One region of the Synechococcus sp. UW69 genome, then DNA from elsewhere that is predicted to be linked to it. Evidence: predicted binding sites of a transcription regulator. Region 1 holds the regulator's gene; each other region holds the start of a gene.

Region 1 (4,885 bases):
AGCAGCTGGCGAGACGATCCCTCGACCCGCAGACTGCTTTGAACAACGGACGGCCCACACTGATCGAGTTCTACGCCGACTGGTGTCAGGTCTGCAGAGAAATGGCTCCCTCAATGCTGGAACTGGAGCAGAGTTCCCGAGAGCAACTCGATGTTGTTCTGGTGAACGTCGACAATCCCCGTTGGCAAGATCTGGTTGATCGCTACGACGTGAATGGCATTCCTCAGTTGAACCTGTTCAACGCCGAGGGGGAGCCAAGGGGCCGATCCCTCGGCCTGCGCAGCTCGGAAGAACTGCAACTCTTGAGTGCTGCACTGCTTGAGAATCAGCCATTGCCAGCCTTGCCTGGAGTCGGCAGCATCAGCCGTCTGCCTGGTCCCTCCTCCGCAGATAGCGCATTAGCGGGAACGTCGATCCAACCAACGGCTGGACCTCGCAGCCATGGTTGACACACCTCGCCATGATCACCACAACTCGTCACTCTGACGCTCCCATGGACCGCTTTCGGGTCGATCTGATCGCTGCCACGCCGAACCCGCAGCAATGCATCTATGCGGCCATGCATCAGGACTACAGCGAAGGTTTTGTGGCCGGAGATCGTGCCAGTTGGCCTGATGAACAAAGGGCTGGGGAGATCTGCGTTAAACGTTTGCTATCCGGAGAGCGCGGCCATTACGGCCCCATGGAACATGCACAGATCGTGCTGAACGTGGGCTGGTTCCCTCATTCGGTGATGCAGCAGGCCCGCACCCATCGGGTCGGCGTGAGCTTCGATGTGCAATCGATGCGCTACACGGGCGATCGCATCTGCAGAGCAGCGGATGGGGCCCTAGAGCTTGAAGAGGTGTTTTATTTGCGGCCCGTCGGCGACTACAGCGACAGGCAGGGCAAGAAATATGCCTACACGGAAGAGCTGCGCAACCAAGATCTTGATCTATGCCGAAGCGCTGCCGAGCGATACAGGGATCTTCTCAAAGCCGGCTTCTCCGAGGAGCACGCCCGCGGCATCCTTCCGTTCGACTACCGCCAGCACTTTGTGGTGAGCTTCAGTTTGCGCGCGTTTCTCCACTTCATGGATCTACGGGCCAAACTCGATGCTCAGCTGGAGATCCGCCAGCTCTGCGATCTGATGTGGCCCCACATGGTGGATTGGGCTCCTGAGTTCGCCGCCTGGTACGAAAAAAGCAGGCTGCATCGAGCACGACTGGCCCCTTAAAGCGGGGAGATCTAAACCTTGGCGAGCGTCACACGTTCGGGCTGGTGCTGGTATTTGCCCTGCCGATCGCTGTAGGTGGTCGCACAGGGATCACCCTCAAAAAACAACAGCTGACAAATGCCTTCATCGGCATAGATCCGGCAGTCAGCACCGGAGCTGTTGCTGAATTCAAGGGTGAGGTGACCCTCCCAGCTGGCTTCCGCTGGGGTGGTGTTCACAATGATTCCAAGGCGGGCATAAGTACTCTTACCCAAACAGATCACAGTGATGTTGGGAGGAACTCGAAGCTTTTCAAGCGCCACGCCAAGGCCATAGGAGTGGGCCGGAAGAATGAAATATCGACCGTCCTCATCTTCATGGAGAGGAGTTGGCTCGAGATTGGCCGGATTGAACCGCTTGGGATTCATCACCGTGCCGGGAACGTGCCGGAAGATCAAAAATTCCTGAGGAGACAGGCGTAGGTCGTAGCCGTAGGAGGAGCAACCAAAGCTCAGCACCGGACGCAGCTTCTGCTCCGGATCCAGATGACGGACGAGGCCGCTCTGGAATGGCTCGATCATTCCCTGCCCAGCCTGTTCAGTGATCCAGCGATCGCACTTGAGCATCAGAAACCTCGGCGCAACTCCGTGACTTGATCTGCCATCTCCACCACGCCAGCGGGGATCGCAGGTCCTGTGATGATCACATCCATCGAGGCGGGCCGCTGCTCGAGAGCTGAAATCACGTCCGATTCATTGAGGTAACCGAAGGCCACAGCCAGGCCGATTTCATCCAGAACCAACTGGTCGAGATCCCCCTGAATCAAATGCTGACGGCAGATGGACCAAACGGCAGCCACCGCCTCCGCACCGCCGGGGTGATTCGGAGAGGAGAGGCAGAGAGGCACCTCAGGACGCAGCCAAACCAGGCCTCCACAAAGTTGGACGCGACCTGCGGGCCCCTGCTGCACGCCCCCTTTGAGGAACTGACTGATCAGAACACGACTGCCCAGGCCAGCGGAACGCATCGCCTGACTGAGAACACTGGCGAAACTGCCGCGATAGGGCGCTGTGTGCACCTGGAGCTGCCCTTCGGGCGCCACCAGATATAGGGGTGGAGGATCTGCAACAGGTGGCAGGGGCCTGAGTCCTGCCCGTTGCAAAGCCTGCTGATCCCGATCCAGAGAGTTCTGGAACGCTTGGGGGTCGGCAAGGCTTGTGGTCATCACGGCAACATCCGTCCGGGCAATCCCGGCAAGACCTTGAATGTAGCGGCGAGATGACATTCCACAAGTGCATTGACACCACCCATGGTGTTTGGACGGGCGAGAACCAACCGGCTGCGAGGCTTGAAGAACTGCACACCACCGATGAGCCAAACCGCTGGAAGCCGAACCGATGGCCGTCGCCCTGAGCAATTACGGCCGTTCTCGGTGACCTGGAATCCCATGGGTTTTGCCTTGAGCTCCCTTGTGGTTCACACCGGCCGAACCGCTGTTCTGTGCAGCGTCTGCCTGGAGGACAAGGTTCCCCGCTGGCGGAAGGGGGAAGGGTTGGGATGGGTCAGCGCCGAATACCGGCTGCTGCCGGGATCCACGCCGCAGAGGCAATCACGGGAGCTCATGAAATTGTCGGGCCGCACGCAGGAGATTCAACGGTTGATCGGCCGAAGCCTTCGCGCTGTGATCGACATGAAGCGTCTGGGCGAGCGCACCTTGCTGATCGACTGCGATGTGATCCAAGCCGACGCCGGAACACGGACTGCATCCATCACGGGAGCTTGGCTCGGCCTTGAGCAAGCCTGCCTTTCACTCGTGGAAAAGGGGATTCTGGAGCAATCGCCACTGATCGACCAGGTAGCGGCCGTGTCCGTCGGCCTAGTGGGTGGCCAGGCCTTGCTGGATCTGGACTACAGCGAAGACAGCAGAGCTGAGGTGGACCTGAATGTTGTGCAGGCTGGCGATGGTCGCCTGTTGGAGATCCAGGGAACTGCGGAGGGAGCGCCCTTCAGCCGCAGCCAGCTCAATGAATTACTGGATCTGGCTGAGCCTGGATTGACATCCCTGATGCAGGCGCAACGCCAAGCGATGAACGAGCACAGCAGAGTTACGTAATAACCGCTACACGGCGGCCACCGTTGGCTCCGTAGCTTCGCCTCACCAGGGGGTTGTCATGACCAGTAGCCGAGGTTTCAGCCGATACGCCCCGCAGATGGTGGCTCCAACCCCCAGCACAGAACCGGCCAACCGCTCCCTCCTGGAAATCATCCGGGATCTGGACGGCGCCAGCAGTGAACTGGTGGACCGCAACAAGACCATCTTTTTCCCTGGAGATCCTGCTGAACGTGTCTATCTGATCCGCCGCGGAGCGGTCCGTCTCTCCCGCGTCTACGAGTCAGGGGAAGAGATCACAGTGGCCTTGCTCCGCGAGAACAGCCTCTTTGGGGTGCTGTCGTTGCTGACCGGTCAACGGTCTGATCGCTTCTACCACGCCGTAGCCTTCACCAGAGTCGAGATGGTGACGGCGCCTGCGACATCCGTGAAGGCGGCGATCGAAGCGGATACCAGCGTTGGCCTGCGCTTGCTGCAGGGCCTTTCCAGTCGGATTCTTCAGACCGAAACGATGATCGAAACGCTGACCCACAGGGACATGTCATCCCGACTGGTGAGCTTTCTGTTGGTGCTGTGCAGGGATTTCGGCGTAGCGGATGAACTGGGAATCACCATCGACCTGCGCCTGTCCCATCAGGCCATCGCCGAAGCGATTGGCTCAACGCGCGTGACAATCACGCGTCTGCTGGGAGACTTGCGTCAATCCGGTCTGGTTCAGATTGACCGCAAAAAAATCACCGTTCTGGATCCAATCGCTCTGGCCAAACGATTCAGCTAGGCAGCACGTCAACCCACAGGTGCGGCCATGAGTGGCTGGGCACTGATCCTGGTTCTGCTGGTGCTCGGGGGCGTTCTGTCGACCCTGGGTGACCGGCTGGGAAGTCGTGTCGGCAAGGCCCGCCTGAGTCTGTTCAAGATGCGCCCGCGACGGACCGCCGTTCTGATTACGGTGCTGACCGGCAGCCTGATCAGCGCACTGTCGCTCGGCCTGCTGCTGCTGGTGAGCCGCCAGCTGCGGGTGGGCCTGTTTGAACTGGATGCTCTGCAAGACCGGCTCCAGGACAGCCGGCGGCAGCTCGATGCAGCCGAACGGGAACGGGAAGAGACCCGAACAGAAGCCAACCGGATCGCCGCTGAACTCAAGCAGTCACAGCAACGGGCTGACACCCTGCGCCGTGAACTGGCTCCCCTGCAGAACGAACGCGCCCAACTCGAAGCAGAACGTGAGCGTCTGAGCCGGGACATCGCCTCCCGCGATGCCGACATCCAGCGCACGGAGGCCGAATTGAAAAGCGTGCGGAGCCGAATCCGAGCTGGCGAGCAGGAACTCAAGGAACTCGAATTCAACCTGGTCGCCCTGAGGCGTGGATCGGTGGTGATCAGTAGCGGACAAACCTTGGCGAGAGCAACGGTTCGTCTCGATGCTCCTGATCAAGCGAAACAGGCTGTCGACAGGCTGCTTCAAGAGGCCAATGCCAACGCCTACGGCAAGGTGAGGCCGGGTGAAGCACCCGAACGACAGTTGATCCGCGTTCCCCGCAGCGACGTGGAACGCTTGCAGAACATCATCCGCAAGCCGG
Region 2 (4,885 bases), on a different contig from region 1:
TTGTGGCATGTGCTGACCGCGAAGCCATGCATTGTGCAGGGCCCGCCGCCGGCGATCCTCAGAGAGAACAAGACGATCTGCCGCGGCTTGGGGGCTCTCCCCAGGCAGCAAAGCTGTGCGCAGGCATATGCCGAAACCAAGGGCTTCGACTTGCACGTGACCTTCCATCAGCACGACCTGAAACGTCCAGCCCTGAAGCCAACGCAGCCGGAAGGGATTGGTCATGAAGTTCCCTTCGTAATCGCATTTACCCTATGGCTCGCAAGCGTTCGTGCAAGGGACGCTGTCAGGGAATCCGCTTATCAGGTCTCTTCATTGGTGGGTTTGCGTGCTGACCAGACCCGCGTCATGAAGTGGGATTCAGCTGTGATTCCCTCGAAGCCTGCAGCTGTTAAGCGTTTGTCGATGTCATCACCGATGTAATCCCGGTAGTAAGGCTCATGGAAGACACGCCGGAAGTTCTCCATCACTGCGGCAAATTTGGCTGAATCTGCCATCTGCACAGAGTCGGCAAGAACCAAAACACCGCCGGGCTCGAGCACCCTCCAAGCCTCGTTGAGAACGTTTTGGCGGGCTTCTGCTGGCAGTTCATGCAGCAGGAATACACAGGTCACGGCTTGAACCGAGCCATCAGCCAAGGGGAGTGATTCCCCATTGGCACGGATCAGCTGAACCAGCGAGGCATCCCCGGCATTCAACCAGCGATTGGCCTGACGGAGGTACGACTCGGAGAGATCGGTCCCGATGAGTTGCGCGTGAGGAACAGCAGCTCGGATTTGGTGCAGCGTCCGACCGGTGTCGGTGGCCACATCAAGGATCTTCAGGGAGCCCGGAGCCCGGTCAGCGAAATGCTTCAAGCCGCGTTTGAGTGGAGCCAGGACCCGTCGACGCATGGCATCGGCTGTGCCGTTGAACAGGATCTCAACCTGTAAGTCGTAGAGACCGGCGGAGTGATCACTCAGATATCCATCGGTTTGATGGTGAAAATTTTGAAGGTAGTAGTCGGGGTAAAGCGCTGTTTCCGTGTCCCGTGGCAGATCGCGAACGTTGCGCTCACGGCGTCGATCCCAGGTGGAGGGGAGATCCATCCACACCTGTGGATAACGGCTGACCCAGTCGAGCCAGGGCGCATCGAAGAGCAGTTGCTCCGGATAGATCCCCTGTTGAGCCTCCTGCCAATCCTGTTCCTGGAGTTTGTCCATATCCAGGCGAAGTGCTCCGAGTACCTCGGCGGAGACTGCTTCAGTTTTGGGAACGGCATCGGGAGCCACCCATTCCATCAGCTTGGTGCTCAGCTCTTTGTGAGCCAGGCCCGCGATGCTTTTGCCTTGCTGAAGCGTTTGGTACGCAAGCTTGCTCAGGGGCGTTGACGCCATCGCGGATTCAGACAACAGACCCATTCCAGCGGATGTGACGCGCAACCGCGTGCCAAGCAGTCCACAAAAAAACCCGCCTCCTGCGAGGCGGGTCGTGGGTCTCAACGAGTGCGGATCAGGCGTCGTAGTACATGGTGAATTCGTGGGGGTGAGGACGCTGACGCAGCTGCTGAACCTCTTCGTATTTGAGGTCAATCCAGTTGTCGATGAAGTCGTCGCTGAACACTCCGCCAGCGGTGAGGAAGGCACGATCGGCATTCAGAGCTTCCAAGGCACCATTGAGGGAAGCCGGGACCGTTGCGATCTTCGAAAGCTCTTCAGCCGGAAGCTCGAACAAATCGCGGTCTTCGCCGTCGCCGGGATCGATCTGGTTCTTGATGCCATCCAGGCCAGCCATCATCATGGCGCTGAAGGCCAGATATGGATTGGCCAGGGCATCACCGGAACGGAATTCGAGGCGCTTGGCCTTGGGGCTTGGGCCGGTGAGAGGAATCCGCACAGCGGCGGAACGGTTGCCCTCCGAGTACACCAGGTTCACTGGAGCTTCGAAGCCGGGCACCAGACGCTTGTAGCTGTTGGTGGTGGGGTTGGTGAAGGCCAGGAAGGCAGGAGCGTGCTTGAGGATGCCGCCGATGTACCAGCGGGCGGTCTGCGACAGGTTCGCGTAGGTGCCTTCGCCGAAGAACAGTGGCTGACCACCTTTCCAGAGGCTCTGGTGCACATGCATGCCTGTGCCGTTGTCGTTGAACACCGGCTTGGGCATGAAGGTGGCTGTCTTGCCGTACTTCTTGGCCACGTTGCGCACGACGTACTTGTACGTCATGACGTTGTCGGCTGCCTGGATGAGCTCAGCGAATTTCATGCCGAGCTCGTGCTGGCCTGCACCGGCAACTTCGTGGTGGTGCTTCTCGGTGGGGATACCCAGTTGCCCCATCAGCAAAAGCATCTCGGAGCGGATGTCCTGGGCTGTGTCGTTTGGAGCAACGGGGAAGTAGCCCTCTTTCACCTGAATTTTGTAGGCGAGGTTGCCGCCTTCCTCGATGCGACCCGTGTTCCAACCCGCCTCGATCGTGTCGACGCTGTAGAAGGAGCCACCTTCGGCCGAGTTGTAGCGGACGTCGTCGAAGAGGAAGAATTCAGGCTCAGGACCGAAGAAGGCCATGTCGGCCAGCCCCGTGCTGGCGAGGTGATTCAAAGCACGCTGGGCCAGGGCGCGGGGACAGCGCTCATAGGGCTGACCGGTGCGCGGCTCCTGAATCGAGCAGATCATGCTCAGGGTTTTGTGCCGATAGAACGGATCAACCCAGGCCGTGTTGGCGTCGGGAACCATGGCCATGTCGGAGGCCTGGATGCCCTTCCATCCACGGATGGATGAACCGTCAAAAGCCAGGCCTTCAGTGAAGGATTCTTCCTCCAGCAGATCGGTACAGACCGTTAGGTGCTGCCACTTGCCGTGCAGATCGGTGAATTTGAGGTCGATCAGTTCGATGCCTTCGTCCTTGATCTGGCGCAGGACGTCCTGGGGGGATTTCGACATAAGAAAGGACTGCTCGACTGAATTGTGCAGTGATGTGACCGTATAGAGCCACAAGTCACCATTTTGTATCAAGAGGTACGTTCCAGCTGCCTGGAGTCAACTGCGTAACCGTTTCTGTCAACTTGGCCGAAATGCAGGCCTGCCAAAGGATTTGCCCGCTTCAACGGTGTTAGCGTCCGCGGGGGATCCTCTGGAGATTCAGGGAAATGCGCGATGCAATCAGCGGTCTGATCGGTCGCTACGACCAACTGGGTCGTTATTTCGATCGTCCAGCGATCGACAGCATCAATGCGTATCTGGATGAATCCACGCTGCGGATTCAGGCTGTTGAGCTGATCAACGGTTCCGCCGCCGAAATTGTGCGTGAGGCCAGCCAGCGGCTGTTCCGAGATGAGCCCGACCTGCTCCTCCCTGGCGGAAACGCCTACACGACCCGTCGGCTCGCTGCCTGTCTGCGGGACATGGATTACTTCCTGCGCTACGCCAGCTATGCCCTGGTTGCCGGCGATAGCACGATTCTCAATGAGCGTGTTCTCAACGGGCTGGACGACACCTACAAGAGCCTTGGCGTTCCTACTGGCCCCACTGTTCGCAGCATTGTTTTGCTCGGGGAAGTCGTGGCCGAGATGCTTCTGGCCAATGGTGCGGCATCCGAGCAGCTCGCCACTGTTCTGCAGCCGTTCGATCACCTGGCCAAAGGCCTTGCTGAAACCAATGTTCGCCAACGTTGAACGCAAAAGTTCAGCGCAAGATTTGAACAGATTGCAATCGTGCAGCTCTCATCTCTTCTGAGGGGCATGACTGCGTAGGCTCACCATCACGAACCAATGATCAGGGCTTTGGCGACGACCAACTCTCTTCTTCCTGTTGACGATCGTCATCGCAAAGCTTTTGCACCGATCAGCACTCCAGATCGACTGCTTCTGGGACCAGGCCCCTCGAACGCGCACCCGACGGTTCTGAAGGCGCTGTCGCGAACTCCCATCGGTCACCTTGATCCTCTTTACGTCGAGCTGATGGGTGAGGTGCAGGAACTTCTGCGCTACGCCTGGCAGACGGACAACCGCCTCACGCTTCCGATGAGTGGTACCGGGAGTGCCGCCATGGAGGCAACCCTGGCCAACACCGTGGAACCTGGAGACACCGTTCTTGTTGCGGTGAAGGGATATTTCGGCCTCCGTCTGGCAGATATGGCGGGGCGTTACCGCGCTGATGTCAAAACCATTGAGAAGCCTTGGGGAGAGTGGTTTTCTCTCGATGAACTCGAAGCGGCCCTGATCGAGCACAAGCCTGCGATCTTGGCGATGGTTCATGCCGAAACCTCCACGGGTGTCTGCCAACCCATGGACGGCATTGGCGATCTCTGCCGCAAGCACGACTGCTTGCTGCTGCTCGATACCGTCACGTCCTTGGGGGGAGTTCCGCTTTACATCGATGAGTGGAAGGTTGATCTCGCTTACAGCTGCAGCCAGAAGGGATTGAGCTGCCCTCCGGGCCTTGGACCCTTCACGATGGGCCCTCGCGCCGAGGCCAAGATGTCTGCCCGTCAGGGCAAGGTTCCCAATTGGTACCTCGATGTGTCCCTGCTTAATCAGTACTGGGGCAGTGATCGCGTCTACCACCACACGGCGCCGGTCAACATGAATTTCGGCATGCGCGAAGCCTTACGTCTGTTGGCCGAAGAAGGTCTAGATCAGGCCTGGGCTCGACACCGCAGCAATGCGGAATTGCTGTGGAGCGGCCTCGAAAGTCTCGGGCTTTCTATGCATGTTCCGGCCGACCGTCGACTGCCGACGCTCACCACTGTTCGCATCCCTGAAGGTGTGGATGGAAAGGCCTTCAGTCAGCACCTGCTGAACAACCACGGGATCGAGGTGGGCGGTGGTCTCGGCACGCTTGCTGGAAAAATCTGGCGAATCGGGCTGATGGGGTACAACTCCAACCCAGAAAATGTGAACCGTCTCCTCAACCT
Region 3 (4,885 bases), 380 kb from region 1:
TGCCTGCATTGATGATGGGAATCCGCAGGGTTGACGTCATCGCATAAACAGCACCGGGATCGCTGTCCCGAAGCACCACGCAATCGCCGTAGTTGTTGAACATGTGGGCGACATCTTCAAGGGACTCGCCCTTGGCAATCCCGGTGGTAGCTCTGTCGGTGATGTTGATCGAGCTGCCACCAAGGCGATGCCAGGCACTGTCAAAAGAGAGACGGGTGCGCGTGCTCGGCTCGTAAAACGCGTTAATCAGAATCTTGCCGGTCAGGGGCGTGTTGTGGCGGCAATACCGATCTGGATTGCTCTCGAATTTCGCCGCCAGCCGAAACACCTGCAACAAGGCCTCGGGTCGAAACGGTTGGATCGACACCACATGCTGATTCACCAGATCCAGCAACGGCTCTCCGTCCTCGGCAATCGCAGCCAGCAGCTCCTGGGGTTGGTTCTGGCCATAGACATCGGGACCCATCGGCTGAAACCGAATCTGTACCGACGACGCTTCAACTACTGCTGAATTTGCCTGTGCCATAGCTAAATCGGATCAACACTCTGTTTGCCAAACCGAGTGCTAAGGCCAAGAACTACATCTTTTACCGGTAACAACAACAACACCCCTTCGTCCACGAAGAAACAGCTTCTTAAGCAAAGATCCGGAAAAAATGTTCAGCTGGTTACTAATACCTGCAGCCGTCACCACACACGACCGTTCCGCCACTCAACCCACCAAATCAGTAGCAACACGAACACAGACAGCACCAAGGCAAGCTGACTGGCCACCAGCAGAAACTGAAAGCCGGAGAGTCCAACAAGGCTGGCCATCAAAAAAAGACTTTGGATCATCCCTCCTCCTGCAACAAAATGAAGTCAAACCGTTCCGGCCACGTGCGACTGCCGACCAGCATCACGATTGCTGACACACCCGCCGAAAACACAGCGGCGCAGTAGGGCGCAATCAGCACATAGGCGAGCAGGCCAACAACACTGCCGGCGAGCATGGCCGCAATGGCAGCCCTGCGGTTGGCCGTGCGCCAGTACAGGCCGCAGGCCACTGGCCAGACCGTGGAGGCCACCAGGGCACCGGTGAAGAACAGCACCGACGCCAAAGAATCAAGCCGCGGCCATGACAGCGCCAACGTGACGACCGCCAACCCCACCACCATCAGCCGCGCAGCCTGCTTGAGCTGCACGTCACTGGCCTGGGGCCGCAATAACCGGAAGTACACATCCTCCGCCAGAAGATCGGCAGTGGATGCCAGCAGCGAATCCAGGGTGGAGGTGAGCGACGCAAACACCACCACAAACACCAGAGCAGCGCCGCCGGCGCCGAGCAGATCAGCTGCCATCACTGGGAACACCATGTTCACCTGCTCGAGAGGCAACTCACGCGCCAATGCCACCAGCCCGATGGAGCCCGTCACCATCGGCACGCTCATCCAGGCGACCCCCCCCAACACAAAGGAGGTCATCACCACCGAGCGACGGCTCGCGAAAACCCGAGACCACCAGATGTTGTTGTGAAACACCTCGCCCATCGAGAAGAGGGCGGAATTCCACGCGATCAACAAACCAGCAGGCAACAGCAGATCAAGCCGATCGGGATGCCGGGCAAGCAACGATGCATGCACCTCGGGCATCGGGAATTGCCGGAAAGCGAGCACCGCCACCACCGCCAACAACACCATGATCAAGAGCGACTGGATGAAATCGGTGCCGATCACGGCCCGCATCCCCCCGAACAGGGTGTAAATCGTGGCGACACCAATGACCACCACCATCCCCACGTGGTAATCGAAGCCTGAAAGGGCCTGCAGCAGCAGTCCGGCACCCATCGCCTGGGTCATCAGAAAACCCAGGGTGTAAATAGCGGTGATCACCATGAACACCCACCACGCCAGGCGCCCGTAACGCAACCGAATGAAATCGCCGCTGGTGCGCCCGTTGGGCATCAACTGCTTGATCCGCGAAGCCAGGGGGGCAAACAGGATCAGTCCAAGCCCTGCCAGGGCATAGCTGAACATGCCCCAAAGCCCGGTCTTGTAGCCGAATTCAGGGGCAAGCAACGTGGTGTTGCCGGTGACCCAGGAAGCCATCAACGTGGCCGTGCTCAGGGCCAGCCCAATGTTGCGCCCCGCCAGCATGTAGTCATCGGCATTGCCTTGACCACGCCGACCCCAGGCAATCCCGAGGGCAACCCAGAGAACGGAGAACAACACCACCAGCGCCCAGGCAATCCCGGGCTGGAGGAAGGGAACCGAGTCAGCGGACATCCGTCGACCCCCTGCGGTTCCAATAAAGATGTCCGCGCAGAATCATCACCACAGTCGCCGCAGTAACAACGGCACCGAGGGCAAAGATCAGTCGCGCCCAGAGCAATTCATCCAAAGCGAAGACCCTTTGAACTCCAGAAACAGATAAGCAAAAGAGTCTTCCCCGCCTGGCCCTTCGCCCTCGATTCAGGTGCCTTCGGATACGCAAACATCAAGCGATCAGCGCCCTGTCACCTGAAATTGCGGAATGTGTAGCAACTACAACCCGAGGGGGTTGGGGCGACGCCTTGGATGAAATGTGCCCAGACCATCGGAATGTTCACCGACTACAAACCCACGGTCGGCTTCGACGAATATTTCTGCAGTGACACGGCGAGGCCTCGCGACGATCTGGCCACCCTGCTTGCATCGCTGGGGCAGATGGGATTGCCCGAGCTCAACCGCAGTCATGCCTCCGCCAGCCAGCTGCTGCGTCGCCTCGGTGCCACGTTCCGCCTGAACGATTCCGGCCTCAAGGGCAGTGAACGGATTCTTCCTTTCGATCCCTTGCCCCGACTGATCGGCCGCAGCGACTGGATCAACCTGGAGCGGGGACTGCTGCAACGCCTGGAAGCCATCGACTGCTTCCTCGCCGACATCTACGGCCACCAGCAGATCCTCAACGACGGTGTGATCCCGCGGGAAGACGTGGAAAGTTCCTCCGGCTGGCGACCTCAGATGCAGGGCATCAGCCTGCCCCTCAACCGCTGGTGCCACATCTCCGGACTCGACCTGATCCGCGACGGCAATGGCACCTGGCGTGTCCTGGAAGACAACCTGCGCTGCCCGTCAGGGGTGGCCTACTTCCTCGAGAATCGTCGGGTGATGAAACGGTTGTTCCCTGGCCTGTTCGAGGGCCGTGCCGTTCAACCGATCGACGCCTATCCCTCCCATCTGCTGCGCACCCTTCAGGACCTGGCGCCCTGGAGTGAAAGCCCTCGCGTGGCAATCCTGACGCCCGGGGTGTTCAACAGCGCCTATTTCGAGCACAGCTATCTGGCCCAGCAGATGGGCATTGCACTGGTTGAGGGACGGGACCTGGTCTGCGAAGACGGCCGGGTGTGGATGCGCAGCACCAACGGGCTCAAGCCCGTGGATGTGATCTACCGCCGTATCGACGACGATTTTCTCGATCCCACCGTGTTCCGGCAGGACTCGATGCTGGGGGTGCCGGGCCTGATCAACGTGCTTAGGCAAGGACGGGTCGCCATCGCCAATGCCCCCGGCACCGGCGTCGCCGACGACAAGCTGATCTACGCCCATGTGCCGGCAATGATCCGCTACTACCTCGATGAGGAGCCGATCATCGAGAACGTTCCCACCTATCTCTGTGCCCGGCCCGACGATCAGCGCTATGTGCTCGACCACCTCGAGCAACTGGTGGTGAAATCGGTGGCGGAAGCCGGGGGCTACGGAATGCTGATCGGCCCCCAGGCCAGCCGATCGGAACTGGCTGACTTCGACACCAAGATCCGTGCGAATCCCCGCAACTTCATCGCGCAGCCCACACTGCAGCTCTCCACCGTGCCATCCCTCAGTGATGGTGAGCTGTATCCCTGCCACGTGGATCTGCGCCCCTATGTGCTGCGCGGCTCAAACAGCTGGGTGAGCCCAGGGGGGCTGACGCGGGTGGCCCTCAAGCGGGGCTCACTGGTGGTGAATTCATCCCAAGGGGGCGGCTGTAAGGACACCTGGATCGTCGACGACCAGCGGATGTCGGCACCGCAACCAAAGGAGGCTGTGCCGTGTTGAGTCGCGTTGCCGATTCGCTCTACTGGATCAACCGCTATCTGGAACGCGCCGAAAACGTCTCACGTTTTCTGGAAGTGAGTGAAGCGATGGCGCTGGACTGCCCTCCGGGGAGCGCAGAACCATGGTTGCCGTTGGTGGAGGTGACAGGGGATCGGAACCGCTTCGACGCGGCCTATCCCGATGCCACTCCCAAACAAGTGGTGCGCTTCCTACTGCTGGACCGCAGCAATCCCAACAGCATCGTGAGCTGCATTGCGATGGCTCGGGAAAATGCAAGGCAGATCAGGGATGTGATCACCACGGAAATGTGGGAGCAGATCAATGATCTGCATTGGAGCCTGCAAGACGACGAAGACATCTGGCGGGAACCCGTGCAGGAGCAACTGCAGATCATCCGCCGCGGCTGCCAGCTTGTGTACGGGATCACCGACACCACACTGAGCCGCGATCTGAGCTGGCTGTTCAGCCAGCTGGGACGTCTGATCGAACGCGCTGACAAAACCTCCCGCATCCTCGACGTCAAATACTTCCTGCTGCTGCCGTCCACCGAGGAGGTCGGCGGGGTGCTGGATGAACTGCAGTGGATCACCCTGCTGCGCACAGCGGGCGCGTATCAGATGTACCGCCAAAGCGTCCAACAAGCGATCAGCCCCGCATCGGTGGCCCGCTTTTTGCTGCTGGATCCATTTTTTCCTCGGTCGGTGCGCTACTGCCTCCAGGGCATCAGCGACACCTTGCAACAGATCCAGCAGCACCCGAGCCAAGACACGCCGGATGATCTCGACTGCTTACGCGGCCAGCTCCTGGCCCGCTGGAGCTACGTGCGGATC
Region 4 (4,885 bases), on a different contig from region 1:
TCAACACGCCACTACACAGCTGTTTCGCGCTGAAGCTTGTTCCGGCTCTCGCAAAGATGATCAGGTGCCGCAGGGGTGGTTCCAGGCCAGCCGCTGTGCTGAAGGCCACTGCCGCAGCGGAGATCAGCACATAGCGCCAATGGTTTTTCGTCACCCAGAACCGCCATGAAAAAAGCGGGGGATCTCCCCCGCTTCAATCATGGGTGGAAAGTTGGCATCAGTACACGTCGTAGCTGACGCCGCGGTAGCGCAGTTCGCGCCCACCGCTTGGGTGTTGCTGTGGATCGATCGGTTGGTAGGTCACGCCGCGATAGCGCAGCACCTTGGCTTTGACTCCCACTGGCGTGTGCACCCGGTCGATATGGCCCTGATGGCGAAAGGCCCTAGCCATCTGTGTTCTGGCCGTCTCGATGGCCTGATTGCGCACAGTCCGTGCCTTGATCAGTTGAAGTGTGTTCATCTCTCTCTTGCCCGGTGTCCACGCCCCCGTTGCCTGGCGTGAATCTGACTGCGGCCTGCCGAAGAGGCTCAACGTGAATTCACTATAGGCCCATTCTGTAACAACGGCTACCGTTCTTGCTGTTGCTTCATTGGATTCGTTGCCAGCATGGGGATGGATTTGGACTTCGTTTGTCCGGAGCAGTTCCCCTGTTTTGCATTTGCGGTCCATCCGCGGCTGGTAAGACAACCTTTGCTGAACATCTGGCGGAGCAGCTGCGATCTAAGGGGCGTCATCCACTTCTGATCGCCTGCGATGACTACTACCGCAGTGGCTGGTCCCCCGTCTCTCGCTATGGGTTCGACACGGTTGATGCCATCGATGCTGATCAGCTTCGACTGCAGGTGAGCGCTGTTCGCTATCGACAGCTTGATTCCTTGCGCAGTTATGACATGCGCGCCCGCAAGGTTGGCTCCAGGCCGTTGAACCAGCCCTACGACCTGATTCTTGTTGAAGGCTCCTACGGACCGCAACTGCTTCTGGAGTCTGTGCCGATTTCGCTTGTTGTGTACGTCGAGACCCCAGTTGTGCAGAGGCTGATCTGGCGGCTTTGGCGTGATGTACGCGTTCGCCATCGGCCAGTGATTTATGTGATTCGCCAGATGCTGCTGGAGATGCTCCCGGCTGAGCGGCGCTTCATCTATCCCTTGAAGCGCCGTGCCGACGTCATTATTCAAGGTATGAATAAGGGTTTGGAGGATGTTCTGGAGAGAATTGAATGATCGTCCTTCACCCATCAACCTGAGAGAGCACCTGATCTGCAGGGTCAATTGCAATCAACTTCTTTTTGGAAGTTGCCTGATGCAGGTGAAGGGCGGCGGCCCCCTCTCTGTTCATCTCATGCTCTGCGCAGCCCCGGTGTTTAGGGAGGATGGTTCGGGCCTGAAGTGCAATTTCACTGTTCCTGATGGGCCGGCACCCTGCATCTCTGAGCAGAAGCAAAAGATTCACTCGAATCTGACCAAACCCCATCGCCGTGGAGCATTAAGTGGTTTTGGCTTAAGGGGGAGATTTGCAGAGTGGTCACTCTGGGTTTTCTTTCTTTTTGACCAAATCCATTCCATTCACTTCGGCGACCACCTGATTGGCCCAACTCGCATGGACCACGCGATATGTGCCCAATGTTGCCATTGACTTGGTGCGAGCGTTGACAAAAGCCTTGAACTCAGTCTTAAAGCAAATTTCACGCCTCCATTGACAGTCATTGTCTTGGCGTTCGATGCAATACATGCTGAGAACCTCGTTCAGCACATACAAGCCATGCAATGTTCAAACACCGCAAATATGCGGAGTGGCTTCGGGATCGTTTCTTTGATTCCACACAGTGGCGTTTGTTAGAAGTCGGTTTTGCTTCCGGTCTCTTCAGCTCTCCGAACGTGTGACTTCACTTTCCATACCAGAAACTATAGAAGTCGCAGGGAATTTGTTGATGTCTGAATAGTGCTCGCCACGGCACTACAGATTCGGAACTTTCGCCCCATCATCGCGGAGTCAGGTCGCGAAGCGGGCCTGAAAGTCGGGTAGAGCGATGTCCGACGAGTTCTGTGATTTGACCTCAGTTTTATCTGGGGTCAAGTCCGTTCCTCTCTTAAGAAATATGGTTGTGTCTAGGAAGACGCGGGTCGGCTGATCAATCTATTTTTGTGGTCGAATCGCTCCGGTGGTGCATCACCGTCGGCCATCCAAAATTGCAAAAAGAAACCCCTGCCAAAGGCAGGGGCAAGGTCTCAGAGATTTCGAACTACTTGGTGTAAGAAACGCCTCGGTAGGTGAGAGTGGGGTGGTTGTCGTGGACGATTTCCTGCCGGCAAGTGTTGTAGTGCTCGCGGCGGTAGGTGAGTTCCACGCAGGCCTTGGGAGCAGATGCCGCTCCTGCGTAGGTGTGACCTCGATAGAGAAGTGCAGTCATGGATGTTCCTCGAAGAAATCCAAGTCCCCGTTCCGTGGCTTGGAGTGTCTGCGCCCCACAGGAGCGGGGTGAACGTTTGTAGCTGTTGCTACAGAAATTATTGGTGTCTCCTTGGCGGCTGTCAAGACCTGCTGGCAAAAAGAAACCCCCGCCATAGGCAGGGGTTCCAGCTTCAGGAGGCCTTATTTGTGAATCTGCCCTCGCGTGGGCTCTGCAGACTTGTCTCTTGAGCAACCGTCAGCATTGGCGACGTTGGCAAAAGCCGCCATGACCATCACGGCGATAACGATGGTGCCACCGATAAAAGCAAGGTTCGGGGAGCGCTTCATCTGGGGTGTGGCTTAGAGCCCGCGAACCCTATCCACCCTGTTGCCCTTATCGCTTTAAGGCCTGAGTCGGCCGATGCCATATCCAGTCAACAGGCCAACGGCTGCACCAATGGAACCAGCCGTTAGTTGCATTCTTTCTTTCGGGCTGATTCGGCCCGCAAGCACCAATGCTGCTGAGACGACGAACAGCAACAGAGCGGTGACCAGAACTGCATCCAGTGAATTACTACCCGGCTTCCCAGGTGGGCCACCACTTCTTTTGCCCGGTTTCGCAGGGGGATGTCCTCCTGGAGGGTTGGTCGCATCAAGTTCCCTCTCGATGCGGTTGATTTCCTTTTCCGGCGAGGTCGGATCCATGCGCAAATTTTGTCAGGGATCAGAAGTGGCGAAACGCTTGAGGTAACTGCTCAGCGTGCCAAAAAGAAACCCCCGCCGAAGGCAGGGGTTTCGAAACGCTTCTCGGGAGTGTGACCTTGTTTCCACCCCGTGAGGCGTTTTTCCTCACACAGCAACGATGCCAACTGGAAGCGTGTAGTGGGATCGCTAATGGACACCCTCAAGGTTGGCCACAAGTGGATCTAGGTGATATCTACTTCGAGGCTGTTGCGTTTTGGAGGAGAGGGCCTGGCACTTCCCTTTGGTGCATGTGGGGTGTGGTTGTCGCTCTGATTTGATGAGATCGAATCAGAGCTCAAACGCGTCGCCCCAGGCCGGCGATGCGAGACGTTTCCATCCCTGGGTCTGCAATGACGCCCAGAGCTGTTCTGCCTCTGCCTTCCGAAGGTGGCGGCGCTCCTTCAGCAGCGGTGGGCCCTCCGGCATCCGTCGACCTCTGTCGATGAACACCTTTGGCTCGTTGATCCATGCCTTCTGATCACGGTGGAAGCGCCAGATCCAATAGCCGTCGCTGTCGATCAACCAGCCTTCCCCCATCACCGTTATGCTAGTACGTCAGTACTAATCGTGCCGGGAAGTGGTTGTCAAGTGCTCCAATGTCTCAAGAAACATTCAAAAAGTGGGGGGAGCCCCCTGAGTTCACCCCTTCGGCGATGCATAGAACAACCACTTTGGTGAAGCACTGTTGGTGAAGCGCTGTTGGTGATCGCGGTGCGCTGAGGGAAGTTGAACGATCGCGGGCTCCAGTGCCCGAATCTCTCTTTCTTTTCTCAGCCTTCAGTTCAAGCGGTTCGTCCGTAATTCATGGGCTTGCTTCCAGGGCCAGTGCGCTGGCCATTCTTTTTTCTTCAGCCGAAAGAAAATCAGCCCACATCCCGACCAGGAAGCTCAGGGTGGTTAGAGCGCGCACCTGCTCTTTCGAGCCAGGTGCGGTGTATTTGAAGTCCATAAACATCCGATCGGCCGTTTGTTGCTGTTCCTTGCACCGGGCATCAATGGACATCTTCAGATCCGGGACTGGGACTTTTTGATGACTGGTAGGTCTGTTGGCTGGGCCAGGACGTAAACGACAGCTGCCGAGAGGACTGTTGTTACGACAACAACTGCGGCGATGGCGGACGTGTAATCAGTCACGGGAGCTCAGGCGGCTTGTGTGACGAGGTTAGGAGTTTTGTAACGGAGTGTGAATGAGTGTTTGTGCTCCCTGCTCTGGGCCTATGCGGCCTAACTTTTCGAAGTTGCTTTCTTGTGGATGGCCGTCATCGTGCCGTCCAGCTCCCCAACATCCCGCAAGCCTTCGGCGCTGAACCAAGCCGCGTTCTCCCAGCTAAACCCTTCTCCGAAGGTGTTGTCTGGCGCCGTGATGTACCAGTGACAATCCACGTCCGGGGTGTCGACAGAGCATTGGGACCAATCTGGTTGCCATTGCGGCACCTGCACCCACATCACTGCCGCAAAAACCAGTGAGAACAAGGCTTTCAGCATGAGGCTTCTGAGACGGGTGTGAGACCCTAGGCGAATTCGCGTGACGGGCTCGATCCGGTTGGGGCTCTCGGCTTTGCTCAGCTGTTGGGAACGATGTGGGTGACCAGGTCGGCGCAGAACCAGCGGATCGCCCCTGAATCCACATCAGTCACCTGGAACAAGGTCGGAATCCTTGGATCCCTGGCGCCGCCGTCGACGTGAATCACGTCGGCCATCCACCAGTCGTCGGAGTCGGTGCTGCCGCAGATCACGGTTATTCCTGCTTTG

The links. The regulator NtcA, encoded in region 1, controls nitrogen genes in cyanobacteria. The targets are predictions, from matches to a motif close to GTANCNNNNGNTAC.
Region 2: a site for NtcA is predicted at 2,979-2,992, ahead of glnA (type I glutamate--ammonia ligase). Genes of this name have one in related genera too.
Region 3: a site for NtcA is predicted at 2,455-2,468, ahead of DXY29_RS08775 (circularly permuted type 2 ATP-grasp protein). Genes of this name have one in related genera too.
Region 4: a site for NtcA is predicted at 2,487-2,500, ahead of DXY29_RS00365 (DUF4278 domain-containing protein). Genes of this name have one in related genera too.

What each region holds. Positions count from the first base shown of each region.
Region 1 covers NZ_UCNW01000009.1:601,141-606,025, reverse strand. The annotation lists gene DXY29_RS10630 (thioredoxin domain-containing protein) at 1-449, shown strand, start outside; gene thyX (FAD-dependent thymidylate synthase) at 494-1,216, shown strand; gene dcd (dCTP deaminase) at 1,228-1,821, opposite strand; gene DXY29_RS10615 (cob(I)yrinic acid a,c-diamide adenosyltransferase) at 1,821-2,420, opposite strand; gene rph (ribonuclease PH) at 2,565-3,308, shown strand; gene ntcA (global nitrogen regulator NtcA) at 3,367-4,083, shown strand; gene DXY29_RS10600 (DUF3084 domain-containing protein) at 4,111-4,885, shown strand, end outside.
Region 2 covers NZ_UCNW01000008.1:158,829-163,713, reverse strand. The annotation lists gene DXY29_RS04505 (copper-binding protein) at 1-225, opposite strand, end outside; gene DXY29_RS04500 (class I SAM-dependent methyltransferase) at 303-1,376, opposite strand; gene glnA (type I glutamate--ammonia ligase) at 1,492-2,913, opposite strand; gene DXY29_RS04490 (allophycocyanin subunit beta) at 3,120-3,644, shown strand; gene DXY29_RS04485 (alanine--glyoxylate aminotransferase family protein) at 3,741-4,885, shown strand, end outside.
Region 3 covers NZ_UCNW01000009.1:224,969-229,853, forward strand. The annotation lists gene DXY29_RS08765 (aspartate carbamoyltransferase) at 1-526, opposite strand, end outside; gene DXY29_RS13865 (hypothetical protein) at 688-816, opposite strand; gene DXY29_RS08770 (sodium:solute symporter family protein) at 834-2,264, opposite strand; gene DXY29_RS08775 (circularly permuted type 2 ATP-grasp protein) at 2,580-4,055, shown strand; gene DXY29_RS08780 (alpha-E domain-containing protein) at 4,049-4,885, shown strand, end outside.
Region 4 covers NZ_UCNW01000002.1:44,472-49,356, forward strand. The annotation lists gene DXY29_RS00340 (serine hydrolase) at 1-154, opposite strand, end outside; gene DXY29_RS00345 (hypothetical protein) at 218-460, opposite strand; gene DXY29_RS00350 (uridine kinase) at 577-1,221, shown strand; gene DXY29_RS00360 (hypothetical protein) at 1,523-1,750, opposite strand; gene DXY29_RS00365 (DUF4278 domain-containing protein) at 2,241-2,408, opposite strand; gene DXY29_RS00370 (hypothetical protein) at 2,792-3,094, opposite strand; gene DXY29_RS00375 (DUF1651 domain-containing protein) at 3,422-3,670, opposite strand; gene DXY29_RS00380 (hypothetical protein) at 3,936-4,136, opposite strand; gene DXY29_RS13790 (hypothetical protein) at 4,139-4,267, opposite strand; gene DXY29_RS00385 (hypothetical protein) at 4,358-4,618, opposite strand; gene DXY29_RS00390 (DUF3104 domain-containing protein) at 4,696-4,885, opposite strand, start outside.